DNA from 4 places in the Bacillus sp. KNSH39 genome. Region 4 is predicted to be linked to each of the others. Evidence: predicted binding sites of a transcription regulator. Region 4 holds the regulator's gene; each other region holds the start of a gene.
The links. Region 4 encodes LexA, which represses DNA repair genes until DNA is damaged. Its sites were predicted from a motif close to CGAACATATGTTCG; they were not measured.
Positions count from the first base shown of each region.

Region 1: uvrB (excinuclease ABC subunit B) is a predicted target of LexA. The motif match lies at 959-972, and genes of this name have one in related genera.
Region 2: ruvA (Holliday junction DNA helicase RuvA) is a predicted target of LexA. The motif match lies at 757-770, and genes of this name have one in related genera.
Region 3: ACUL40_RS02770 (YolD-like family protein) is a predicted target of LexA. The motif match lies at 1,154-1,167, and genes of this name have one in related genera.

Region 1 is NZ_JBQXYO010000001.1:3,503,555-3,505,764, forward strand. It holds gene uvrB (excinuclease ABC subunit B) at 1-887, opposite strand, end outside; gene ACUL40_RS18010 (DUF4362 domain-containing protein) at 1,038-1,469, opposite strand; gene ACUL40_RS18015 (hypothetical protein) at 1,515-2,135, opposite strand; gene ACUL40_RS18020 (MerR family transcriptional regulator) at 2,132-2,210, opposite strand, start outside.
Region 2 is NZ_JBQXYO010000001.1:2,826,842-2,829,051, reverse strand. It holds gene ACUL40_RS14435 (iron-hydroxamate ABC transporter substrate-binding protein) at 1-652, opposite strand, end outside; gene ruvA (Holliday junction DNA helicase RuvA) at 841-1,458, shown strand; gene ruvB (Holliday junction branch migration DNA helicase RuvB) at 1,464-2,210, shown strand, end outside.
Region 3 is NZ_JBQXYO010000001.1:538,973-541,182, reverse strand. It holds gene ACUL40_RS02775 (response regulator aspartate phosphatase) at 1-1,016, opposite strand, end outside; gene ACUL40_RS02770 (YolD-like family protein) at 1,205-1,552, shown strand; gene ACUL40_RS02765 (HNH endonuclease) at 1,891-2,184, opposite strand.
Region 4 is NZ_JBQXYO010000001.1:2,107,026-2,109,235, reverse strand. It holds gene ACUL40_RS10640 (DUF4097 family beta strand repeat-containing protein) at 1-402, shown strand, start outside; gene lexA (transcriptional repressor LexA) at 493-1,113, opposite strand; gene ACUL40_RS10630 (YneB family resolvase-like protein) at 1,255-1,911, shown strand; gene ACUL40_RS10625 (DUF896 domain-containing protein) at 1,957-2,196, shown strand.

The sequences.
Region 1 (2,210 bases), 1.4 Mb from region 4:
ATTTCTAAATCATAACGTGTACGCTGTTCTATACGCTGCGCTTCTAACAACTTGCCGTTATCATTTAATTCCTTTAAACGCTCTTCTAATTCTTTTTCGATATTTTCAATAGCGACCTTCATCTTTTCTTCACGTGTAACGAAGTGAGATGCTGGGAAGATTGCTACATGATCACGTTCTGCTAATACTTCACCTGTTAACGCATTTACTTCACGAATACGATCGATTTCATCACCGAAAAATTCGATTCGAATACAATGCTCATCAAGTGATGCCGGGAAGATTTCAACTACATCTCCTCGCACACGGAATGTACCACGCTTGAAATCAATATCATTACGTCCATACTGTACATCAACAAGTTCACGAAGCAATTGATTACGGTCTTTTTCCATACCAACTCGAAGCGAAACAACTAGCTCGCGGTATTCTTCTGGAGAACCTAAGCCATATATACACGAAACACTCGCAACAATAATTACATCGTCCCGTTCAAATAATGCAGACGTTGCCGAGTGACGCAATTTATCAATTTCATCATTAATCTGCGCATCTTTTTCAATAAACGTATCTGTTTGTGGTACATACGCTTCTGGCTGATAATAATCGTAGTAACTAACAAAATATTCAACTGCATTATTCGGGAAAAAGTCTTTCAACTCACTATATAACTGCCCTGCTAACGTTTTATTATGAGCCATAACAAGTGTTGGCTTTTGCACTTCTTTAATGACATTTGAAATCGTAAATGTCTTACCCGTTCCTGTTGCTCCAAGCAACACTTGCTTTTTCTTTCCACTATTAATTCCCTCTACAAGCTTCTCTATAGCTACCGGCTGATCACCTTGCGGGGAATACGCTGAGACAATTTCAAATTGACGTTCCAAGAAAATCCGACCTCCTCATAAAAATCTGTATTATTATTTTACCACGAATACCTATAAAAAACCTAAAAAAACGAACAGATATTCGGTAAAGTTTTCGACAATATACACATAGAAAAAGGAAGGAGTAAATACTTCCTTCCTCTACTAACTCTATTTTTTTGATACATATAATAAGTCATATCCATTGCGTCCATCTTCATTCATACAATCCGTTAACCGATAAGTACTTTCTGATTCGCGCTGCTCTTTAACAATACTTTTACAACTATCTTTATGTAATCCTTTATGGTCACCAGCAAACTTGTCTTGTCTACTATCTAACACATAAAGGATATCTTTCCCACTATGCTCTAACGTTTGAAAAACCGGGTCACCTTCATCGGTATACTGTACAATTCTTATTTTATCAACTTCCCCTTGATCAACGTTCATAACGAACTGTTCGAATTTATCTAGATTGGAAGTTCCTACTCCCTTTACAATGACATCATTCTTCTTATCAATTGTAGTGCTAGATGGTGAACATGCTACTAAACTAAAGAGAAATAGACATATACAGCTGATTCTTTTTTCTATTGTCATCCTCTCCTATAAAAATTATTTGTATACCAGAAAAGCTACTTTCAACTATGAAAGTAGCTTTTCTTTTCCTTTCTCCTTCTTCGGAAAAATCACATATGAAAATGAAATTGCTGTATCAACTAAAAATACAATCGCCCACACTTGGCTCACGCGACTTGCAGCTTTATTTAAAACGATTCCCGATTCTAACCAATTACCCCATTGTTCAAATGGAATAAATCCATACGCGAAGAAAAAGAATATGTGCACACCAACGAATAAAACAAGATGTAATACCCAATTTTTTATTTCCTGCTTTGCATAGGCCATGCCTGTTAATTCTACCTGTTCTTCAATAATAGGCGCCGGTTCATTACGCCATTTCGCAACTGATTTTTGTGCAAATATATCAAGCTTCTTCAAATCCTTTTTCCCGTAGAAAACTGCATACAATAAAATAATTACAGTAATAATTTGAAAGTTAGAGAACTTTCCTGTTTGATAATAGTCCACTACTCCTAAAGTTAAAATAAACACTTCATTTACGAGGAGTACAATTCCCATAATAAAACTCGCCTTTTTCAAACGGAATCCGTAGCGAAGTAAAAAGAAACCGATAGCTGATAACCAAAATACAATTTCTGCCCCAATTAAAAAATACCAACGATATTCTGCGAGTATGCTCATTTATCCTTCTCCCTTTCATCATAAATACGAAAAGCCTCATCCATATACACTAAAAGTTCTTCTTCAATTGGATAC
Region 2 (2,210 bases), 720 kb from region 4:
TTAAGTCATTAAAGATGATGTCACCGTATCCGAAGCTACCGTATACACGGAAGTTTTGTGGTGTAACTGCAACGAACATAAAGTTCTCATCTTTTGTTTTCTCTTTAATTTTTTTAGATAAAGAGTCTGCTTTCTTATCGTAGTCTGCAATCCATTTGTCTGCTTTCTTCTCTTCGTCAAATAGCTTACCTACTTCTTTAAACTTACCACGCCAGTCTTCTAAGTTTGTTTCTAGAACAACTGTAGGTGCAACCTTTTCTAGTTGATCATAAATTTTTAATTGACGGTTGTTTAAAATAATTAAGTCTGGTTTTAAAGCAGTAACAGCTTCTAAATCAACTTTAGGTGCCCAGTACCAACCTACTGCTTTTACTCCATCTAACTTGTCTGTTAAGTGATTTTGGATTTTATCTTTATATGTATTTGCTGTACCAACAGGTTTGTGTCCAAGAAGTAATAGTTCTTCTGTTGATCCAGATAAGTCAACAATTCTCTTTGGATTTACTGGAATTGTAGCTTCACCTTTAGCATGTTTTACAACTTTTGTTTTCGGTTGTTCTTTTGCCTTCGATTCTTCTTTTTGAGAAGAACAGCCAACGATAGAAAGAACAACGAGCATAATAGTAAATAAAATAAATAGCTTACGTTTCATCCTGATGTAACCCCTTTAATTAGTATTGATAATCATTATCGACTTCTGTATATTAAGGTGCTTTAACCTTTCTGTCAATGGAAAATAACAGAAGTTTCAAGTGGAGAACATTTGTTGGGGCAGTCTCGCTTTTCTATCATTAAATATGTTAAAATGGAATACATGATTTAAGAGGGAGAGATCGTATTTTGTTTGAATATGTTACAGGTTACGTGGAGTATGTAGGGCCGGAATATGTCGTAATTGATCATAATGGAATTGGTTATCAAATTTTCACACCAAATCCGTATGTATTTCAAAGAAGTAAGCAAGAAATCCGTGTCTATACATATCATTATGTGAGAGAAGATATTATGGCACTTTACGGGTTTAAAACACGTGAAGAGCGTTTATTATTTACAAAGTTGTTAGGCGTGTCTGGCATTGGGCCAAAAGGAGCTCTTGCAATTTTAGCTTCTGGTCAAACAGGACAGGTCGTTCAAGCGATTGAGCATGAAGATGAGAAGTTTTTAGTGAAATTCCCAGGCGTCGGAAAGAAAACAGCACGCCAAATGATTTTAGATTTAAAAGGAAAACTAGCAGATGTCGTACCAGATGCATTTGTTGATTTATTCTCAGACACAGAACGTTTTGATGAGAAGAAAGGTTCATCAGCTGAGCTTGATGAGGCACTGGAAGCTCTCCGCGCACTTGGATACGCAGAACGCGAAGTTTCTCGTGTTGTACCAGAGTTATTAAAAGAATCATTAACGACGGATCAGTATATTAAAAAGGCACTTAGTCTTTTACTAAATGGTAAGAGGTGAGTATAATGGACGAACGTCTCCTTTCAGGGGAATCTGCATATGAAGATGCGGATTTAGAATATTCATTACGGCCACAGACGCTCCGTCAGTATATTGGCCAAGATAAAGCAAAACATAATTTAGAAGTATTTATTGAAGCGGCGAAAATGCGTGAAGAAACGTTAGATCACGTGCTTTTATATGGACCACCAGGTCTTGGTAAAACGACGCTTGCGAATATTATTGCCAATGAGATGGGCGTTAATGTTAGAACAACTTCAGGTCCCGCAATTGAAAGACCAGGAGATTTAGCTGCTGTATTAACAGCGCTTCAGCCAGGGGATGTATTATTTATTGATGAAATTCATCGTTTGCATAGATCAATTGAAGAAGTATTGTATCCTGCGATGGAAGACTTTTGCCTTGATATTGTAATTGGAAAAGGGCCTTCAGCACGTTCTGTACGCCTAGATTTACCGCCATTTACATTAGTTGGAGCAACAACACGTGCTGGAGCATTATCGGCACCGCTTCGTGACCGCTTCGGTGTACTTTCAAGGTTAGAGTACTACACAGTAGATCAGCTTTCTGCGATTGTTGAACGTACAGCAGAAGTATTTGAAGTTGAAATCGATTCGTTAGCTGCATTAGAAATTGCAAGACGTGCTCGTGGTACACCTCGTATTGCGAATCGTCTTTTAAGACGTGTACGTGATTTCGCGCAAGTTCGTGGTAACGGAACGGTTACGATGGAAATTACACAAATGGCATTA
Region 3 (2,210 bases), 1.6 Mb from region 4:
TACTTGCTTGCTTTTCTATGATTTTCTGAACCATAGAATATTTCACCTAAAAGAGAAGCATATTCTTTTACCCAATCATATAATTCTTCTTTTTCAAAATACGAAATACCTTCTATAACCACATTTTCTAATTCTTCTTGCGGTACATAGTTATGTACTGCTTTTAAAATTCGGAAATGATGACGATAACATAAGTCGCTAATCTTATAGCCATTCTCAATATATTCATTAGCGATATGACTATAACCTAACTTAAAATGTTCTCTTGCTAAAAGAAACATAGTTTTAGCGTTATTTTCTAATGAATCCTCTAAGTGTTTAATTGCTAACTCTGGCATGTTTTGACTTGCGTATAAAAGTCCTAAATTATGCTTAACTCGTTTAATAAGAAGTTCATCATTAGATTTTTGGAAGGTACCTAGTGCTGAAAGTAAATATTCCTCTGCACTTTCGAATTCATTTAGTCGAATGTGTGCCATTCCTAAAGTATTTAAGCATGCTGCAGTTTTTAATTCATACCCTGGACTAATTGAAAATACTTCATTCGCCTTTGTAGCAAATTGAACTGCTAGGATCGGTTTTAATACGTGATAGTAATGGACTGCAAGCCAATAATTAAATTCAGCTTTTTCAATTTCATCATGCATGTACTCTAAAAACGTTTCAGCTTTTTCAAATTGCATTCTTGCTTCACTATGGTTTGCTTTATTAATAGCGTAAATTGCTTTAAATAAATGATGATAGTACTCTAAAAATGTCTCTGTAGACTCTGGTAAAGGCTCGATTTTGTCCAGAATATCTTTTGTACTATCCATATCCCGAATTAGCAGTTTATACCGTGCATTCAATAAAGCGTAGTAGACTAATATTGTTTGGTCTTCCTTAATATTATTGATTTTATTTGCAATATCTTCTTTTATTTTCTGAGACTGTAATACACGTTGTGAAATCATAGCTTGATACCAGTCGTTTAATAATTTTGTGATTTCTTCTTTAGAAATAATGTCAACACTCATCTACTTCTACCCCCTTTTGTTAAATGTTATCATGACATGCTTGTTTGCATAAATAAGTTTTTGAATATTCTAACTTGAAAAAATTATTTTTGAATATTCATGTTAACAAAATGGTCCCATTTCAAACCAAAAAAGAACACACGTTTGTTTGTAGTGGCGTTAAAAAAACAAACGTGAGGTATTACATCATGGAATATAACGGCTTTCCTGTAGTACGTGGAAGAGGTATGGTGAAATGGAATCCGTTTGCTTCAATACCGGAGCAATACGAGGAAATACATAGAATGTTTGAGGAACAATATAAAGTACCTAAACCTTTTTTAACACAAGATACTATGGAACGAATAGAAAGAGCGTTAATGCAATCTTTTCACGAGGAAGAAGAAATACATATCTCATACTATCGTGATGGAATGGTGCAAGACATGTACATAAATGTATTACATATTGAACCGATGACGAAAACTATATATTGTACAGATGCTTTTGGTTTGAATACTAAGTTTAAGTTTGATGAATTGGTGAATATAAATTAAAAGAAGCCGCCCGACAGGACTGAAGTGCACCCCAATTGTTAGACACAGCCTAACAATTGGGGTGCACTTCACATATATAGGTGGCTTTTGTACGACAAAAAAAGAGCTCTGCTATACAGCAGAGCAAAAGAAAAATATATAACCCTATAAAAATAATACAAATTATTGATACTTTCAAATGACGAAATTTAAATTTCCATCACAATAATACCTATGTTTAAGTATGAAACATTCTACCTTCCGTATAGCTATGAATATTCTTATTTTAGAATTCCATAGTATCCAAATAGCTCTTTGAGAAATACCTCAATACCGAACTTCTTCAAAGAATCTTTTCTTTATTCAAAGAGAAGTTCTAAAACTTTTTTCTTATCTTTGTCTCTTCTATAATGAATCAACCTATGACAGTTCGGACATATACTAACTATATTTCCAACAACATCTAAACTATTTTCAAAATCATGTTGCATTCTTAACGGTATTAGATGATGGGCCTCCATATAATTTTTTCGGCTGGCTTCCGATACAAATGTTTCATGTGTGTCATCTATTTCACATTTAAATTCTGCCTGTTTAATAGCTTGTTTAGCTTTTTTCGGATCACGAGGCCATACTTCCCTACCAGATTCCATTTTAGTTTTTTTCGATTTTCCGATTT
Region 4 (2,210 bases):
CAAATCGAAATGAGTGATGTGAAAAGTGATAGCGTAAGTGTTAGAACACTTGCTGGAGAAGTAGAGTTGAAACAAGTAACGGCTAAGAATGTGGAGGGATCGACAAAAGCTGGTGAGGTGAACTTTAAGAAGGTATTAGGGAAAGTGACCGCAAAAACAACAAGTGGGGAAATAAATATTCAAGATCATGATTCTAAGTATAATCTAGAAGCCAGTTCAACTGCGGGAGATATAGATATTACTTTATCGGAAAAACCACAAGATGCGGTAATTACTGGGCAAAGTGCTGCTGGAGATGTAACAATTTTTAATGAAGAAAATAAAAATGTAACAATTGGAAATGGCAGTAAAAAGATTAGCGGTAAAACGGCTGCGGGAGATGTGACGATTGAAACTCGTTAATAAGAAATAGAATGCATGGAAATCTATCAAAATACAAAAAGAAGATAATTACCTTATTTATATACGGTAATTATCTTCTTTTTGTTATTTTTAATGTAAATCACGATATACGCCAATTACTTTCCCGATAACTGACACTTGTTTTAAAATGATAGGTTCTAATGAAGAGTTTTCTGGTTGTAGACGGAAATGGTCTTTTTCTTTATAGAAACGTTTAACTGTTGCTTCGTTATCCTCTGTTAAAGCGACTACAATTTCACCATTATATGCAGACTGCTGTTGGCGAACAACAACTAAATCTCCATCGAAAATACCAGCTTCAATCATACTATCTCCAGAAATACGTAACATGAACACTTGGTCTGCTCCAGCAACAATACTAGCTGGAAGTGGGAAATGTTCTTCTACGCTTTCGACCGCTGTAATTGGTAACCCAGCAGTGACTTTTCCGACAATTGGAACTTGAATAACAGATTGTGTTTCCGTATCCATTCGGTCTTCACCTAAAATTTCAATGGCACGTGGTTTTGTTGGATCGCGTCGAATGTATCCTTTTTCTTCTAATCGTGATAAATGTCCGTGCACTGTAGAACTAGAAGCGAGGCCGACTGCTTGACCAATTTCACGTACGGAAGGTGGATATCCTTTTTCTTGTACTTTTAGCTTAATAAAGTCGAGAATGTCTTGCTGGCGTTTCGTTAACTTTTCCATGTTTTCTAACACCTCGTTTTCTTTCATTTTTCTTATTAATAAGTATAACATGTGAAAAAACATTCTACAAACATAAGTTCGAACAAATGGCGGATTTATGTTACACTATAGGGAAATAATAGGGAGAAAGAGGGGTTCAAAATGAATGCAATTATTTATGCACGTGTGAGTACAACGAAAGAAGCGCAAGAAACATCATTATTACGTCAAAAAGATGAATTATTGCATTTAGCTGAGCGCTATCAAATGAATGTTACTAAGGTGATTGAAGAGCAGGCTAGTGGATATACAATTGAACGTGACGGTATATTAGAGGTGTTGGATACAATTCGAGACGAACAAATTGATGTGTTACTTATACAAGATGAAACGCGTCTTGGTAGAGGAAATGCGAAGATCGCGTTAATGCATTGTTTACATAAAGAAGGCATAAAAGTATATACGCATACACATAATGGTGAATTACAATTGTCGGATTCTGATTCAATGGTATTAGATATTATTGGTATTGTTGAAGAATATCAAAGAAAGATTCATAATTTGAAAATTAAACGAGGTATGCAACGTGCAGTAGAAAAAGGTTATCGTCCAGAAAAAAATTTAAAAAATCGTCATTTAAGTGTAGGAAGAGAGAAAAAAGAAGTGCCAATTGAGGAAATTGTACGTTTGCGAAAAAGTGAACTCACGTTTGAAGAAATTGCAGCAACATTACGTGGATTTGGTCATAATGTTTCAAAGGCGACTGTACATCGTAGATATGTAGAGTATACGAAGCAATTGCTTGATAAAGAAGAGTAACTATTGTATGATAATAATCAGTTTTGATTAGAAGGGGGATTCGAGATGATTAATCACGAACTCGTTGAACGCATTAACTTCTTAGCGAAAAAAGCAAAAGCTGAAGGTTTAACTGAAGAAGAGCAACGTGAGCGTCAATCGCTACGTGAACAATATTTAAAAGGATTTCGTCAAAATATGTTAAACGAACTTAAAGGTATTAAAGTTGTTAACGAAGAAGGTACAGATGTTACACCGACGAAATTAAAAGCTTTAAAAAAGCAAGATAATGCAAAATTAAATTAAAAGATGGGCGAAGC